Regions from separate parts of the Arthrobacter sp. 05L417 genome, predicted to be linked through region 2. Evidence: predicted binding sites of a transcription regulator. Region 2 holds the regulator's gene; each other region holds the start of a gene.
What was found. Region 2 encodes HrcA, which represses chaperone genes, less so after heat shock. Its sites were predicted from a motif close to TTNGCACTCGNNNNNNNCGAGTGCNAA; they were not measured.
Positions count from the first base shown of each region.

Region 1 (5,709 bases), on a different contig from region 2:
GACTACGTATGTCACGTCAGAGGGCCCGCACCGCGCGCCGTCTCGGTTCCGACGCATAAAGCACACGCTGATCCCCCAGCAAGCAAGCAGCAAGGACAAGGCTTCACCATGACCAAATTTGCCCGGGATGAATTCGACCGCGTCCCGCAGAGCTCATCGCGCCAAGGTGTCCACAGGCTCGTCGCGTCCGCTTCCCGGCCCACCCTGTGGCCGGTGCTGCTCCTGGGTGGCATCGCGCTGGCTGTCGGCCTCGTTGCGTTCCTCATCCTTCCGAAGCTTGGCTTCACCTCGTCGACGACGCCGCAAGCCGTCGTCACCGCTGACGCCTCCAAGCAGAGCACCGTGGCGTCGCCTTCGGCGAACAGTTCTGCGCAGGCATCCAGCCAGCCGTCCACCCAGCCGAGCCCCAGCGACACTCCATCCAGCACGCCGACGCCCAGCACGGCGCCATTGGACAAGACCGCGGCAGTCGCGGTCTACAACGGCACCACCACCAGTGGCCTGGCTGCCCGTGTGGCCGGCATGGTGCAAGTCGGTGGCTGGCCGTTGTCCACCGTCGCAAACTGGGGCGGCATGCCCCAGCAGACGTCGTCGGTCTTCTACAAAGGCGCTGCCCAGAAGGGCAATGCCGAAGCCCTCGGCAAATTGCTGGGCATTTCCAATCTTGTGGACAGCGCCGAATTCCAGCAGCCCGTGGTTGTCATTCTGGGTCCAGGTTACAAGTAGCAACTCGGTTACGCCTCAATAACATTGCGGCCACCCACACCCGAGGTTGCGCCACTGCAACGTGACTGTGGTTACAGTAGTTGTGAGCTGGCCCGGAGATCCCGGAAGCCGGCCACTGCTAGTTGAAAGTGTGGGGATCATGGCTTTGGGAACCGTCAAATGGTTCAATGCCGAAAAGGGCTACGGATTCATCACCGTGGATGAGTCCGGTGACGACATCTTTGTGCATTGGTCCGCTATCCAGATGGATGGCTTCCGTGCGCTCGAAGAAGGACAACGGGTCGACTTCGAACTGGGCGAGGGCCAGAAGGGCCCGCAGGCAGAAAGCGTGCGGCTTATCTAGTGGGTGTTGCGGCAACAGAGCTGTCCTGGCCTATTGGAAGGCACCGCTCCCGGGTAGTTTCTCTTCTCGCAGCTTTTGCAGCTCTGGCCCTCGGACTGGCCGGATGTTCCGCCCCCATCGGCAACGCCAGGCTTGCCTCGGTTACCCCGAGCGGCGACGGCACCTTGCGCATCGGCGTGATCCTGGACAGTACCGGTAGTTCCGCGTTCCTCAACGAGTCCGAGCTGGCTGCCGCCAAGTTGGCTATCAAGCAGATCAACGACGCCGGCGGATACAAGGGCCGCCCCGTCGAGTTGCTCCCGGCATCGGCGGCCGGCGAAGGCAGCAGCGCAAGCCAGGGGGCCGGCGCGGCGGCCTTCACTGCCGACACAGCGGCCCAAGCCAAGGCGTTGCTGTCCGCCCACGCCGACGTGGTTGTGGGGCCGACCGATTCCAGCCATGCGCCCGCCGCTATCGATGTGCTCTCGCCCGCCCGGATTCCGCTCATCTCGCCGGCCAACACGGCATCTGGACTGAGCAGCTACAAGAGCGGCGGCTTCTATTTCCGCACCTCGGCCGCTGATGCCGCGCAGGGCAGCGTCTTGGCGAAGCTGGCCCACGACGCCGGCGCCAAGAGGATTTCCGTTCTCCACGAAGCCGGAGACTACGGTACGCGGGTCTCGGGAGCGGTCATGGATGCCGCCCGCAGCCTCGGAATAGAGGCCGTGTCCAACGTAGAATTCACGGCCGGCAAAGCAGCTCCGGCCGCGGAGGGGATCAAGTCCGGCACGCCGGACGCCGTCGTCGTGGTTGCCCGTGATGGTGCCCAAGGCGCCTTGGCCGAGCTCATGAACGCTGGTCTGAGCGGCAAGAGCCTGATCTTGAGCGACGGTGCCATCCGCCAATACGGAACCGCACTCGGCGCCGGCGGCCTCCACGGCGCGCGGGGAATTCTTCCGGGGGTCTTCCCGAGTGCGGAATTCCAGGCAGATCTGACGGGGATCGACCCCAAACTCAAGGACACGACGTACGCCGCCGAGACGTACGACGCCGTCACCCTCGCGGCGCTTGCGGCCGCAGCGGCGGGCGACGACGCCGGTGGCTCGATCGCGGCCTGGCTCACCACTGTGTCCGGCGGGGCGCGTCCGACGTGGGGCGATGCGGCAACGAAGGAACGCACGTCTTGTACGTCATACAAGGACTGCGTCGAGGTGCTGAAGGGGGCCAAGCTCCCGGATTACGACGGCGAGTCCGGCACCATCGGTTTCGACGCCAACGGCGACGTTACCTCGTCCAATTACATGGTCTTCACGTACGGTGCCGACAATACTGCTCGGGTGAGTGGCAAGGAGACCGCCTCACGGACCCCGTGATCGGCTTGTGCCGGTAGCGAATTCCCTTGGCGTGGCGAGTAGTTTCCTGCGCTTGCTGCTTGCACTCTCCTCGGGTGAGTGCTAATTATTGATTAGCACTCTCAAGCACTGACTGCTAATTCTTCGCGGCTCCGGCCGTATGGAAATAATGGCGGTGCCTGGGAGAACAAAGAAAACCTTGCTGGGGTGAGGTCCGGAGCACGCGGCGTACAGAGGCCGAATGTGAAGGATCGTCCGTCGCGGGCACCGCAGTGAAGGCACCTTCTTAACGACTGTCCCGAAAGGACTACCGCCGTTATGGCCAAGATCATTGCATTTGATGAAGAGGCACGCCGCGGTCTCGAGCGGGGTCTGAACATCCTCGCCGACGCCGTCAAGGTTACCCTCGGCCCGCGTGGACGCAACGTCGTCCTCGAAAAGAAGTGGGGCGCCCCCACGATCACCAACGATGGTGTTTCCATCGCCAAGGAGATCGAGCTGGACGATCCTTACGAGAAGATCGGCGCCGAGCTGGTCAAGGAAGTTGCCAAGAAGACGGACGACGTCGCTGGCGACGGCACCACCACCGCCACGGTCCTGGCCCAGGCCCTCGTCAAGGAAGGCCTGCGCAACGTAGCTGCCGGCGCCGACCCGCTGTCCCTCAAGCGCGGCATCGAGAAGGCTGTTGAAGCCGTCATCCGCGAGCTGCTCGCCTCCGCCAAGGAGATCGAGACCAAGGAAGAGATCGCAGCCACTGCTTCCATCTCTGCCGGCGACACCGAAATCGGTAACCTCATTGCTGAAGCCCTGGACAAGGTTGGCAAGGAAGGCGTCATCACTGTCGAGGAGTCCAACACCTTCGGACTGGAGCTTGAGCTCACCGAAGGCATGCGCTTCGACAAGGGTTGCATCTCCGCTTACTTCGTCACCGACGCAGAGCGCCAGGAAACGGTCCTCGAGGACCCGTACATCCTGATCGTCAACTCCAAGATCTCCAACGTGAAGGAACTCGTTGCGGTCCTGGAGAAGGTCATGCAGTCCAACAAGCCGCTGCTGATCATCGCCGAAGACATCGAGGGCGAGGCCCTGGCCACCCTGATCGTCAACAAGATCCGTGGCACCTTCAAGTCCGTTGCCGTCAAGGCTCCGGGCTTCGGTGACCGCCGCAAGGCACAGCTCGCCGACATCGCCATCCTCACCGGTGGCCAGGTCATCTCCTCCGAGGTCGGCCTCAGCCTCGAGAACGCAACCCTCGAACTGCTCGGCAACGCCCGCAAGGTTGTTGTCACCAAGGACGAGACCACCATCGTCGAAGGTGCCGGCGACGCCGACGCCATCGCCGGCCGCGTGGCGCAGATCCGTGCCGAGATCGAGAACTCCGATTCCGACTACGACCGCGAGAAGCTGCAGGAGCGCCTGGCCAAGCTGGCCGGCGGCGTTGCAGTCATCAAGGCCGGTGCCGCAACCGAGGTAGAGCTCAAGGAGCGCAAGCACCGCATTGAGGACGCAGTCCGCAACGCGAAGGCTGCCGTTGAAGAAGGCATCGTCGCCGGTGGTGGCGTTGCCCTCATCCAGGCCGGTGCCAAGGCATTCGCCAACCTGCAGCTCGAAGGCGACGAAGCAACGGGCGCCAACATCGTCCGCGTTGCCATCGACGCTCCGCTCAAGCAGATCGCTTACAACGCTGGCCTCGAGCCGGGCGTTGTCATCGACAAGGTCCGCGGCCTGCCGTCGGGCCACGGCCTGAACGCTGCAACCGGCGTTTACGAGGACTTGCTGGCTGCCGGCGTCAACGACCCCGTAAAGGTCACCCGCTCGGCTCTCCAGAACGCTGCCTCCATCGCTGGTCTGTTCCTGACCACCGAGGCCGTTGTTGCCGACAAGCCGGAGAAGAACGCTCCGTCTATGGGTGGCGGCGACGACATGGGCGGCATGGGCGGCTTCTAAGCCCCCGGTCTAGCTCACTAGCCACACGCACGACGGCGGTCCCCACCTCAGGTGGGGGCCGTCGTCGCCGTTTAACGACGCTCGCTCACCTATATCGGGTTTTGGCCGGACGCTCGCTCACGTGTGTCGGGTTCTGGGCGGACGCTCGCTCACTTCTGCTGCAGAGGGGTTTTGGGTTAGGGCGCCAGATCTGAAAGAGGGTTTGGATTTTTGGCCATATATGTGAGCGAGCGTCGTTCGGGGAGCGGTGTGACCCGGCGGCTGGGGCATTCGGTCCGGGAGTGTCGGGGTGGTCTGGCAGGATGGAAACCATGACGATTATTGCTGCCGCCGATGGTTCTGCCCTCGGCAATCCCGGGCCTGCCGGTTGGGCCTGGTACGTGAACGACTCTTGCTGGAGGGCCGGCGGGTGGCCGCACGGAACCAACAACCAGGGCGAGCTCATGGCTGTGTTGGACCTCTTCCGGTCCACGGCACATGTTCCCGATGAAGAGCTGAAGATTCTCTGCGACAGCCAGTACGTCATCAATTGCATCACCAAGTGGATGCCGGGTTGGAAGCGCAAAGGCTGGCGCAAGGCGGACGGGAAGCCCGTCTTGAACGTCGATCTCCTCAAGGACATCGACCAGGCTATTGTCGGCCGCAAGTACTCGTTCGAGTGGGTCAAGGGCCACGCCGGCCACGACCTCAACGAGGCTGCCGACGATCGCGCGCGTGCGGTCGCCACAGCGTTCCAGCAGGGAATAGCCGCTCCTGCCGGGCCGGGCTATCCGGGAGCTGAAGCCGCACGGTCCTTGTCCCGCACGCTGTCAGTCGGCACACCATCAGTTGGCACACCATCAGTCCGCACACCATCAGTCCGCACAGCGCCTGTGGACGCGCCATCGCTTTTCGACGACGACGACACGGATGCCCAGGATGAAGACCTCACGCTGTTCGGCGGTCAGGATCTCTCGAGCGGTTCCATGCCGAACGCGCCGGCTGAGTTCCCGGAGCAGGAGAGGTTCATCGAGCCCACTTTGTTCGCTGGTGATGACGAAGAAGCGGTCCTTGGCCAGGCAGGCGGGCGCTCAGACGAGGAAACGGTCATTCTCCTTGAGAGGGAGCTCCTGAGGCCCGATGTCAGGGGAGACCTTGGGCGCACAGGGATCCTGCTCCACCCGGACTTTACCGAGATTGGCAGCTCCGGGCGTGTCTGGTCCCGCGACGAGCTCATGATGGCGCTGGAGGGCAACCCGGGCGAAACCGCGGAGGTAGAGATAATTTCCGCAGAGCGCCTCTCCAGCAACACCATGCTGCTCAGCTACAGAAGTTATGGGCGAACAGGCTCGGCATTGCGGAGTTCGATCTGGTTGCTCGACG
Region 1 is NZ_JBFTOG010000016.1:6,975-12,683, forward strand. Features, by position in the region: gene AC1DJW_RS13310 (DUF3263 domain-containing protein) at 1-59, shown strand, start outside; gene AC1DJW_RS13315 (LytR C-terminal domain-containing protein) at 109-726, shown strand; gene AC1DJW_RS13320 (cold-shock protein) at 866-1,069, shown strand; gene AC1DJW_RS13325 (ABC transporter substrate-binding protein) at 1,069-2,421, shown strand; gene groL (chaperonin GroEL) at 2,719-4,347, shown strand; gene AC1DJW_RS13335 (RNase H family protein) at 4,659-5,709, shown strand, end outside.
Region 1: a site for HrcA is predicted at 2,480-2,506, ahead of groL (chaperonin GroEL). Genes of this name have one in related genera too.

Region 2 (5,709 bases):
TGCCGGACTTGACGTCGATCTCCTGGGGGCCATCGAAAGTATCAAGCTGAAGCTCGGTACCCAATGCCGCGGCGGTCATGGGAACGCTCAGCGTTGCGTGAAGGTCGTCGCCTTCCCTTATGTAGGTGGAATCGCTGTTGACCCGGATCTCCACGTAGAGGTCACCGGGAGGTCCGCCGGCGGGACCTGCTTCGCCTTGCGACGATAGCTGGATGCGGGTTCCGGTAGCAACGCCGCCTGGCACCTTGACGGTCAGTGAACGGCGGCTGCGGATACGGCCTTGGCCGCTGCACTCATTACAAGGATCCTTGATGATCGAACCGAAACCTTCGCACGATCCACACGGTGCGGCCGTCATGACCTGGCCGAGAATCGAGCGCACAGCACGCTGGACCTGGCCCGAGCCGCCACAGATGTCGCAGCGCTCGGGGTGGGTGCCCGGACGGCAGCATGAGCCCTCGCAGGTGGGACAGATGACAGCGGTGTCCACCTCAAGCTTCTTGTTGACACCGAAGACGGCCTCGCGCAGGTCGATGCGGACACTGATCAAGGCGTCCTGCCCGCGGCGCATGCGTGATGCGGGGCCTTGCATGCCGCCACCTCCGCCACCGAAGAAGGTGTCGAAGATGTCCTGGAAGGCGAATCCCTGGCCCGCGTAGCCTCCGCCGAAACCGTTGTCGGTCCCGTTCTCGTTGCCGGTGGCGTCGTAGACGCGGCGCTTCTGGGGGTCGGAGAGGACCTCGTAAGCGTGAGTTACGGCCTTGAATTCCTCGGCAGCGCCGGCACCTGGGTTCACATCGGGGTGCAGCTTTCGTGCGAGCTTGCGGTAGGCCTTCTTGATCTCCTCGCCGGTTGCTTCCGGCGAGACGCCCAGAACGTCATAGTGGCTGCTCAAAGTCGGTATCTCTTCCTTGTTTTACGGTTACACTGCGTTTCTTGTGCGGCGGTTTCCAGCCGAAGCCGTCAGCCGCCCAGAATGCGGGAAAGGTAGCGTGCGACGGCACGGACGGCCGCCATGGTGTTCGGATAGTCCATGCGGGTGGGTCCAAGAATCCCGATCTTGGCGCTGCTGCCCGGACCGTAGCCCGTGGCAACGACGGAAGCTTCGGAGAGCCCGTCATAGGGGTTTTCGCGCCCGATGCTCACCGTGACGCCCCGGGGGTCCTCCGCCATGTCCGACAACAGCCGCAACATGACCACCTGCTCCTCGAGCGCTTCGAGGACCGGACCGATGCTCAGCGGGAAGTCCACATTGGAGCGGGCCAGGTTTGCCGTGCCTGCCATGACCATGCGTTCGTCGCGGCTCCGCTCGGCAAGCCTTTCCAGGCCGAGGGCAAGGGCGCCGGCAAGGTTCCGGAGCGCCGGCGGGCACAAGGCAACCACCGAGGGCAGGACCTGCGGCATGAGGTCGAGCTGGGAGCCGGAAATACTCCCAAGGAATCGCCCGCGCAGGGCCATGAGCTCTTCGTCGGTGGCGTCCGCCGCTGCGTGCACAACTCCCTGTTCCACTTTGCCCGAATCGGCGATCAACACCACCAGGATCTGGCGCGGCGCCAAAAGGACAAACTCGATGTGCCGGACGCGCGCGCGGCTCAGGTGCGGATACTGTACGACGGCGACCTGGTTGGTCAGTTGGGAGAGGAGCCGGACGGTGCGCTCAAGGATGTCCTCGACGTCGTCGGGTCCCTCAAGCAACGAGTGGATGGCCCGGCGCTCGGCAGCCGAAAGCGGCTTGACCTCGGAAATACGGTCGACGAACAAGCGGTAACCCTTGTCCGTAGGGATGCGGCCCGCACTCGTGTGGGGCGCCGCAATGAGGCCTTCTTCTTCCAGGAGGGCCATGTCATTGCGGATGGTGGCGCTCGACACTCCCAAATGGTGCCGTTCGACCAAGGCTTTGGAGCCGACGGGCTCGCGGGAGTGAACGTAGTCCTCCACGATGGCGCGCAACACTTCAAGCTTGCGTGGTTCGCTCACTGCCCACCTCCGATCAACATTTCAACAGTTAGCACTCAACATGCCCAAGTGCTAACAAGTCTAGTATGAGCCACCTCGTTGTTAGCATTGGTACCGCTCGCGGCGAACATGATTCCCGCGCGGTCCTGCGGCATGCCACGGACCGTGACCGATCCCCTAGCGCAAAGTGGTGTGAAGACCGTGTCTTACGACAATTGGGGCCCGCAAGACCTCTCCTCGCCGGCCAAACGGCAACTGCCTGAAGTGCCCGTTGAACGCGGGATGGTTCTCGAGGACGTTCAGTCCGGTTGGGTCGGGGCCGTGACCAGGGTGGAGAAGTCCGGAGGCATGCACATTGTGGTGCTTGAGGACCGTCGGGGTAAGACCAAATCGTTCCGGCTCGGCTTTGGATTCCTGCTGGAGGGCCAAGCAGTGAAACTCCTGCCGCCAGCGCCACGCCCGGCCGCCAAGGGCGCGCCGCAAGCAGGCAGGACGGCATCAGGTTCCGTCCGCGTCGCCGGACAGCGGGCCCAGGTCGCCAAGGCAAGCCGGATCTGGGTGGAAGGCAAGCACGACGCCGAACTCGTGGAAAAGGTGTGGGGAGACGATCTCCGGGTGGAGGGCATCGTCGTCGAGCCCTTGCACGGCGTGGACGATCTCAAGGCGGCCATTGCCGCGTTCTCCCCCGGGCCGGGCCGACGGCTCGGGATCCTCGTGGACCACTTGGTCCCGGATTCGAAGGAGTCGCGGATTGCTGCCGACGCCATGACGCTGCCGGGCGCCACGGGAAACGTCCTGATCGTCGGTCACCCCTATGTGGACGTCTGGCAGGCAATCCGGCCCAAAGTATTGGGGATCGAGCAATGGCCGACCGTCGCGCGGGGCACCGATTGGAAGACCGGCATCCTGAAGTCGTTCGGCTGGCCGCATGAGACGGCCGAAGACATCGGACTGGGGTGGCAAAAGCTTCTGGGCGCCGTCCACAGCTACGCCGATTTGGAAGCCTCTTTGCTGGGTCGCGTGGAGGAAGTCATCGATTTCCTGACCGTTCCCTGATGATTACCTGCCTCGGGCACGGTGGTTGGTCGGCTGATCGCGTGCCGAGCAAGTATTCTGGGACAGCAACACTGCACCGATAGATACTCGAAGGAAGAAACTGTGGCAGACAACGCTCCTGACGATCGGGACGGCGCCTCGGGCCAGTCCCAGTACCACGGCGTTCCTGCCAACGCGCTGCCCTTGACCGCCTCGGAAGACCGGCAGTGGGCAACCCTGGCGCACTTCGGAGGGATCCTCGGCTGCGTGCCTTCGCTCCTGATCTACTTGATCTTCCGCGAACGTGGCCCGTTCACGGCCCAGGAATCCAAGGAGGCGCTGAACTTCACGTTGCCCCCGACGATTGCGGCAGTGCTCGCCAACATCCTGGTCTTGCTCCCGGTGGTGGGAAACCTGTTCGCTGTCCTTGCCACGGGAATCTGGGTCGCAGTGACCTGCTTTTCGGTGTCGGCCGGAATCCGCGTGAACCACGGACAGCCGCACCGCTACCGCTTCAACCTGCGCTGGATCAAGTAGCGGGTCTTCGCGATCCCTGTGCCGGTTCCCGCGCCGGACGTTAGTCCGGAAGGATCCGGCGGACCACGGCATCCGCGAGTAGGCGGCCCTTGAGTGTCAGGACCAGCCGTCCTTGGAAGGCTGCTCCAGGCTCAACCAGGCCGTCCGCGATGAGGCCCGCGACGGCGTGGCGGCCCACCTTGTCGAGGGCATCGACCTGCAGCCCGGTGCCGAGGCGCGCCTCCAGCATGATGCGTTCCACTTCCCGGGTTCCGGCGTCGAGCGTTTCGCGTCCAGCGGCCGGCGAGACCCCGCTACCGAGCCTGTTGGCATAGGCGGTGGGGTGTTTGACGTTCCACCAGCGGACGCCGCCCATGTGGGAATGCGCACCGGGTCCGATTCCCCACCAATCGTCCCCCCGCCAGTAGGCAAGGTTGTGTTTGCACGCCTGTTCCGGTGTGCGGGACCAATTGCTGACTTCATACCAGTCCAGCCCGGCGGCGCTGATCAGCTTATCGGCGAGTTCGTACTTGGCGGCGTGGTCGTCGTCGTCGATCCCGGGCACTTCTCCGCGCCGGATCTGTGCCGCGAGCTTGGTGCCTTCTTCCACGATCAGCGCGTAGGCACTGATGTGGTCCGGACCGTAGGACAAAGCAGTCTCCAAGGACGTCTGCCAATCAGCCATGGACTCGCCCGGAGTGCCGTAGATGAGGTCGAGGCTCACGGCAAGGCCGGCGTCGCGCGCCCACTGGACAACCAAGGGAACCCGGCTGGGTGTGTGCGTACGGTCCAGGACTTTGAGCACGTGCGGGACCGCCGACTGCATGCCAAAGGAAATCCGGGTGAAGCCGGCGTCGGCGAGCAGTTGGAGGGATTCCGGCGTCACGGAGTCCGGATTCGCTTCAGTGGTGACTTCGGCTCCCGCTTCCAGTCCCCAGTGCCCGACGGCGGCCGTCAGGATGCGTGCGAGATCTTCAGCAGGCAGCAGGGTCGGTGTGCCGCCGCCGAAGAACACTGTGCTCAGGGGCCGCTGAGGCAGCCCTGAGGCTTCCATGGCCCGGACGGCGAACTCCACTTCCGAAATGGCAGTGGACGCGTAGGCGTCCTGGGAGGCGCCGCCACCAAGCTCGGTGGCAGTGTAGGTGTTGAAATCGCAGTATCCGCAACGCACGGCGCAGAAGGGTATGTGGACGTACAGTCCGAACTTGCGTGAATCGACGCCGTCGAGCACCTGCGGAGGCAAGAGGCCGTCCGCAGGTGCCGGATCCCCGAGGGGAAGAACGCTAGGCACGGAATTCCCTCCGGGCCCGTCCTGTGCGCGCCGCTCCAGGGTGAGCCTGTCCCGCAGCGTTCCGGGCGAAAAGCCGCATTACTTCTTGGCCTTGTCCTTGGATTCGTCGGTGGTCAGGGCGGCGATGAACGCTTCCTGTGGAACTTCCACGCGGCCCACCATCTTCATGCGCTTCTTGCCTTCCTTCTGCTTTTCCAGAAGTTTGCGCTTACGGGTGATGTCACCGCCGTAGCACTTGGCAAGGACGTCCTTGCGGATGGCGCGGATGCTCTCGCGGGCAATGATCCGCGAGCCGATAGCGGCCTGGATGGGCACCTCGAACTGCTGGCGGGGAATGAGCTCGCGCAGCTTGCCAGTCATCATGACCCCGTAGGCGTAGGCCTTGTCACGGTGGGTGATGGCGCTGAAAGCGTCAACCTGCTCACCCTGGAGCATGATGTCCACCTTGACCAGGTCGGCGACCTGCTCGCCGTCGGCCTTCCAGTCCAGCGAACCGTAGCCTCGGGTCTTGGACTTGAGGATGTCGAAGAAGTCGAAGACGATTTCGGCCAGCGGCAAGCGGTAGCGGATTTCCACGCGGTCTTCGGAGAGGTAGTCCATGCCGCCCATGACGCCGCGGCGGCTCTGGCACAGCTCCATGATGGCGCCCACAAACTCATTGGGCGCCAGGATGGTGGCGGACACCATCGGTTCGCGCACCTCAGCGATCTTGCCCGTGGGGTACTCGCTGGGGTTGGTGACGTGGATGACCCGCTTGTCCTCCAGCGTGACCTCGTACTCAACGTTGGGAGCGGTGGAGATGAGGTCGAGGTTGTACTCGCGTTCGAGGCGCTCACGGGTGATTTCCAGGTGCAGCAGGCCAAGGAAGCCCACGCGGAAACCGAAGCCGAGGGCGGCAGAGGTCTCCGGTT
Region 2 is NZ_JBFTOG010000006.1:63,401-69,109, reverse strand. Features, by position in the region: gene dnaJ (molecular chaperone DnaJ) at 1-895, opposite strand, end outside; gene hrcA (heat-inducible transcriptional repressor HrcA) at 964-1,977, opposite strand; gene AC1DJW_RS07560 (DUF3097 domain-containing protein) at 2,158-3,012, shown strand; gene AC1DJW_RS07555 (DUF4870 domain-containing protein) at 3,115-3,528, shown strand; gene hemW (radical SAM family heme chaperone HemW) at 3,569-4,798, opposite strand; gene lepA (translation elongation factor 4) at 4,877-5,709, opposite strand, start outside.

Region 3 (5,709 bases), on a different contig from region 2:
GCGGCTCAGCACCGTCACGTCAAGTCCGGCGTCGAGCGCCAAACGGACGACTTCACGGCCCACTTGTCCCGTGCCACCTGCCACGCAGACGGTAGTCAAGGGAGGCTATGCCCGGCGGCGCTGCAGAACGTCGTCGAGGTTGCTGAGGGCGCTCTGAGGCTTGCCGTGCTGCGCCTGGACCGCCACGACCGCGGCCGGCGCGCTGGCCGGCTTCAAGGCGGGCTTGCCGAGGGGCTTGGGAGCCTCAGGCAAGTCGAGGGGTTCCGGTGCCGGTCGAGGCGCCTTGGCGGCGTCGACGTATGTTGGTTTGGGCACGTCCACGGGCTGCCATTCGGATTCCTTGGATTCCGCCGTAAACCGGACCGTGTTGTCGCCGGCGGCGACGGCAACGTTGAGGGCAGCCTGACGAAGTTCGACGGCGGTCAGGCGCGTCGACTCACGTGCGTGGGCTTCGGCGTCGAAAATCTTGGTGGCCGGGCGGTCCGATGCTGGAAGACTTACGCGGGGACTCTCAACTGTGGGACCCATTGCATTGCGGAAGGCCCTGTTCATCCTCGCCCTGCGATCCCTGATGGCCAGCCGGCGAAGCAGGAAGACGGTCCCGACCACGCCGACGATGGATACCAGTGGCACCCAGGCCGAAACGAGGCCCAGGATGCGCAACACGCCGGAAACGGCCGCCGTGAGCAGCAGGAGAAGACCGGCGAGGGCAAGAGCGCAGCGCCCGTATCTGATTTTGAAGGCCCCCGCATCCGATGCAGCATCACGCCGTTCGCCGGCGTCGGCCGAGACCTCGGGCAATGCGGTAGGGGTGCTCTGCATGGTTTCCATTGCTTTCTCCTGCCGAGGGGTGATTGACAGAACCACCCCGGCTTGCAGTTCATGAGCGTCTTCGTCGATCACATCTGCTGGTATGTCACCCGCCACCTGGACGTGCTGGCGACGATTCCGCAGTATGTATGGCGCAACCCAAACAATCCACAGCGCGACAGCAATGACCAATATCACCGAGCTGCTGAGAGGGAAGTCCACAATCAAAACCGTAGAAGCAAATACGCAGGGGCCACCGCATTGCCAACGGTGTGTCGTCGGAGAGTCGGCAAATCAATGGATTTATGACCCTCATTCACCCAAGTGGACTAGTTGACTCCGCGTCTAAGCCAAGCAGCCAGCAAGCCCCCAGGGACCTCCTCCGAGGTCAACGCAAAGCTTCGATGGTCAGCCCATTCTCCATTGATGTGAAGGAAACGCTCACGGCGGCCTTCGTCGCGGAATCCCAGCTTCTCGACAACCCGTAGGCTCGGCCCGTTATCGGGCCTGATGTTGATTTCCATCCGGTGCAAGCCAAGGGCTTCAAAGCAATGGTCGGTCGCCATGGCAACCGCTGTGGGCGCTATTCCGCGACCGGCCCGGGCCTGGTCGACCCAGTAGCCGAGCGTGGCCGTCATGGCCGATCCCCACATAATCGAGGAGACCGTCAACTGGCCTACGATCCTAGGCTCATGGAACCCGGGAATACGTTCCGTGATCACGAACGGAAGGGCACTCGCTTGCCGAGCCTGCGCGTTAAGGGACGCCACCATCTGCCGATAGTTCGGTAGGCGGCCACCCGGGGCCGGGTTGGAGGCTTCCCAGGGCGCAAGCCAATCACTATTGCGTGAGCGGACCTCGGTCCATTCCTTCTTGTCCCGGTATTGGATGGGACGCAAGACGAGGTCGCCGCATTCGAGCGTCACCGGCCAGATGGCCGACCCCCACACAAGGACCTACTTGCTGAGGCCGGCGGCAAAGCCCGGCAGCCACTCACGCAGGCCGGGACCGAGGTCTTCGCTGTCGCAGGCAAGCTGGACGCAGGCCTTGAGATAGCTGAGCTTGTCCCCGGTGTCGTACCGACGGCCGCGGAAAACGACTCCATAAACACCGCTGCCTTCGCCTTCGCCCGCAGCGAGAACCTGAAGCGCATCTGTCAGTTGGATCTCTCCCCCACGGCCCGGTTCGGTTTTCTCGAGGACGTCGAAAACCGAGGGGTGAAGCACGTATCGGCCAATCACGGCCAAGTTGGACGGAGCTTCATCGACAGCAGGCTTCTCCACAAGCTGCTTGATGCGGACGTAGCCGTCCTCGCCGATATCCTCGATGTCCGCACAGCCGTAGGCGCTGATCTGGGAAGGCTCGACTTCGATGAGGGCTACAACGGAACCACCGGTTTTGTGCTGGACCTCGATCATGTCGCTAAGGAGCGTGTCCCGGGCGTCGATGAGGTCGTCACCGAGAAGAACGGCGAAAGGTTCGTACCCGACGTGCTGCTTTGCACGCAACACTGCGTGTCCCAGCCCCTTGGGGTCGCCCTGACGGACGTAGTGAATGTCGCCGAGGTTGCTGGTAGCCTGCACCGAGTCCAGCTTGGTGGTGTCTCCCTTGGCCTCCAGGGTCGCTTCCAAAGCCGGTACCCGGTCGAAATGATCCTCCAGCGCACGCTTGTTGCGGCCTGTGATCATGAGGATGTCATTGAGCCCGACGCTCACGGCTTCTTCGACAACATATTGGATGGCCGGCTTGTCGACTACCGGAAGCATCTCTTTGGGCATGGCCTTTGTGGCAGGCAGAAACCTGGTGCCGAGTCCGGCAACGGGGATAACGGCCTTGCGGACGGCGCAGTTATTGGAAGTCACCGGACTAATCTAACGGAAGGAACTGGACAATGGGCAAAAAGGAAGGTGCCGGAGGGAAGGGATCCCGCCGGGCCTTCCCCGCCCCTGAGCCGCTCAGCAACGAGAACTGGAGCAAAAGTGACTTTGAAAGACGACATCCGCCGGGACAACCGGAACCGGCGGCTCGCCTTGACCGGGCAAGAGCGCGCCGACGCTGGGACGGGGATTGCCCGCGGTGGCCTCTCATGGGCGGATACCGTTGCCCACGGGAAGCCGGCGACTTTTGCGGCCTATGTCGGAGTAGCCGCCGAGCCGCCCACAATGCCCTTGCTTGCGGCTCTGCATGCGGCCGGGCACAAGGTCCTTCTTCCCGTCTGTGAACCGGAACGGCGTCTGAGCTGGGTCTATTGGACACCGGAGGCGGCTTTTGTCCGCTCAAAGTACGCACCGATTGACGAGCCGGTGGGCGAACGATTCGACAGTGACATCATCAAGGATGCGAGTGGAATCTTCCTCCCGGCCACCGCTGTCGATGAAAGCGGAAACCGCATCGGCCAAGGGGGCGGATACTACGACCGCCTCCTCGACAAGCTCGACGCCGACGGGCAGCGTCCGCCGACTGTAGCCGTCGTATATGACCGTGAGGTGCTGCCGGCCGGGACGATCCCGGCCGAACCGTTCGATAAGCCCGTGGCGGAGGCGCTTACCCCCCACCGGATAGTCCGGCTGGTTCCGGCAGCATGACGAGGCTTTGCCGGCCTGTCTACTCCGCCACATCTGTGGTACCGGCCTGGATGCCGGATGATAGAATTGGCACTCAGGCCCTGGGACTGCTAATGGACGGAACAATCCGGCTTGGCAGCACAGGACCTGTAGTTCGTCCCGGAGGAGGATCACCAGTGCCCACATATGCCTATGCCTGCAAAGACTGCGGACATGCCTTTGACATCGTTCAGGCTTTCACGGACAGTTCCCTGTCCGACTGCCCTGAATGCCAAGGATCGTTGCGCAAGAAGTTCAACAGCGTGGGCGTCGTCTTCAAGGGATCGGGCTTCTACCGCACCGATTCCCGGGACTCCAAGGGAAGCACCGTTTCGGCCGCTCCTGCCGCACCAGCTGCATCCCCGGCGCCAACGTCTGTTCCGGCGGCTGCCGCGAGCTGATTGCGGTTTCCAGCTACTCCCGGTTTTTCCACATAGCTCAACGTTTCCACATAGCTCAATAGAGCCCTGCCACGGGCCTGCGTGCCCGGTTAGCGTGGCAGTATGCCAGCGACCCCGAACGCAGCCCAAGGCCCCACTCCTGCCGGGCCTTCATCGATTCCGCGCAGTAGATTCCTCGCGCCGAATGGGACAGCACGCATTAACACGGCGCGCACCCGACGTCTACAGGCTGTTCCTTACAGGGCTGGCGGGCATCTGGGTGCTCCCGCGGGACAAGCCGGGCACCGCAGCTTCGGTAGCTGGCTGAGCCGCAACCGCCGCCTCGTGGTGGCACTCCTGCTGTGCGTGGCGGTCGGGATCGCTGTCCATCAACTTACGCCGGCTTCGGAACAGCGGGCCACGGTCCTGGCCGCCGCGCGGGATCTTCCGGCCGGTTTGAGTTTGACGGATTCCGACCTTAAACCCCTGGAAGTCCTTCCTGATGGAGTTCCAGCCGGGGCACTCACCTCCAGCACTGGATACGGCGGGAGACAGCTTGCGTCGCCCCTGCAGAAGGGGCAGATCCCCACAGACGCCCAGCTTCTGGGACCGGGCCTGCTGACGGGCACCGCACCTGCGACAGCGGCCGTTCCACTACGCATGGCCGATCCCGCATCAATTCAGCTGGTCTCGCCCGGCCAGTTGGTCAACGTTGTGCTCACTGCGGAAGGCGGACTTGAGGACCCGGGCAAGAAATCCGAACTCTTGGCAGCCGCGGTCCCGGTATTGTGGACGTCCGCGCAGGGAGGCAAAGCCAGCCAATGGTTGGGCACGAACGACGCGGACGGCCTGGTGGTTGTCGCTGCCAATCCCCATCAGGCCGAAATCCTGGCCGGAGCTTCCACGCGCGGGAAACTGTTCTTTGTCCTCGTCAATCCCTCTGACAACCGGTGATTCGAGACCGCCGCCGGATGGTCGCGACCATGATGGAACGTTCAGCCCCAGTGGGGCGGCCTTTGCTCCTTGAGCCAGGCGTCGTGGTCGTAGCCGGGTTCATCACCCCAACGGCGTGGATCATCTTCCGAGGCCCTCTTGGGCAGAATGCCTTCTCCTGCCGGCTTCGGCTCCGGTGCGGGCTTCAATGCTGTTTTCTCCTGCTCGTCCAACTCGGTGTCGGCGTCTTCCGCATCGGCACTGGTGTCCGCAGGGGGCTTGGATTGGGTGCTTTTGCTTTCCGCCATTGCGCTTCCTTAGGGGATGGCCGGTCCCGAGCCGGTGTCTTAGGTACGGCCGTGCTTGGCCGCGGCCGTCTCCGCGGGACTGTCCAGTTCCAATTGTTCAACATCGACGTCCAGGAATCCATCCTGGACGGCACCATACGAGGGCGCTACGGGCTTCTCGAGTCCAAGATAGGACCCGATGCGGTCAGCGCAGGACGAGGGATCCGTGAATACTTCGATGGTCCACAGGGACATGTAGCGCCAGCCGAGGCGCTCCAGGAGCTGGGGCCGGAGCCTACTGCGCTCCCTGACGCTCATGCGGCGGTATCGTTCCGTGCCATCCGATTCAATCGCCACCGGAGTGGGCAATTCGGTGTCGTCACGGCCTATGGTGTGCACGGGATCGGCCGCCGCGGCGATGTCCAAGGCTCCGTCATAGTGATGCCACACCCGGGCCCCCCGGGCACGGAGTCGCTCGCCCAGATCCGCCACCAGCGGATCCTCACCGAGCGCTTGCTCGCTGGCCGCGGCTCTTGTGGCCGGCGTTCCCAGATCCGAGTTCCCCGACAGTTCACGATCGAGGAGTTCATGGAAATCAACCGCGCCGTGAGCCAACCTGTCCAGGTCGAGGTCCTCCGGACGGAAGCAGCTCAGGACGTGCAACGATCTCCGGGAGCGGGTCATTGCCAAGGCAAA
Region 3 is NZ_JBFTOG010000001.1:247,707-253,415, forward strand. Features, by position in the region: gene AC1DJW_RS01120 (SDR family oxidoreductase) at 1-84, opposite strand, end outside; gene AC1DJW_RS01125 (hypothetical protein) at 106-831, opposite strand; gene AC1DJW_RS01130 (GNAT family N-acetyltransferase) at 1,140-1,760, opposite strand; gene galU (UTP--glucose-1-phosphate uridylyltransferase GalU) at 1,767-2,672, opposite strand; gene AC1DJW_RS01140 (5-formyltetrahydrofolate cyclo-ligase) at 2,790-3,395, shown strand; gene AC1DJW_RS01145 (FmdB family zinc ribbon protein) at 3,551-3,814, shown strand; gene cpaB (Flp pilus assembly protein CpaB) at 3,917-4,747, shown strand; gene AC1DJW_RS01155 (hypothetical protein) at 4,789-5,034, opposite strand; gene AC1DJW_RS01160 (AAA family ATPase) at 5,074-5,709, opposite strand, start outside.
Region 3: a site for HrcA is predicted at 3,462-3,488, ahead of AC1DJW_RS01145 (FmdB family zinc ribbon protein). Genes of this name have one in related genera too.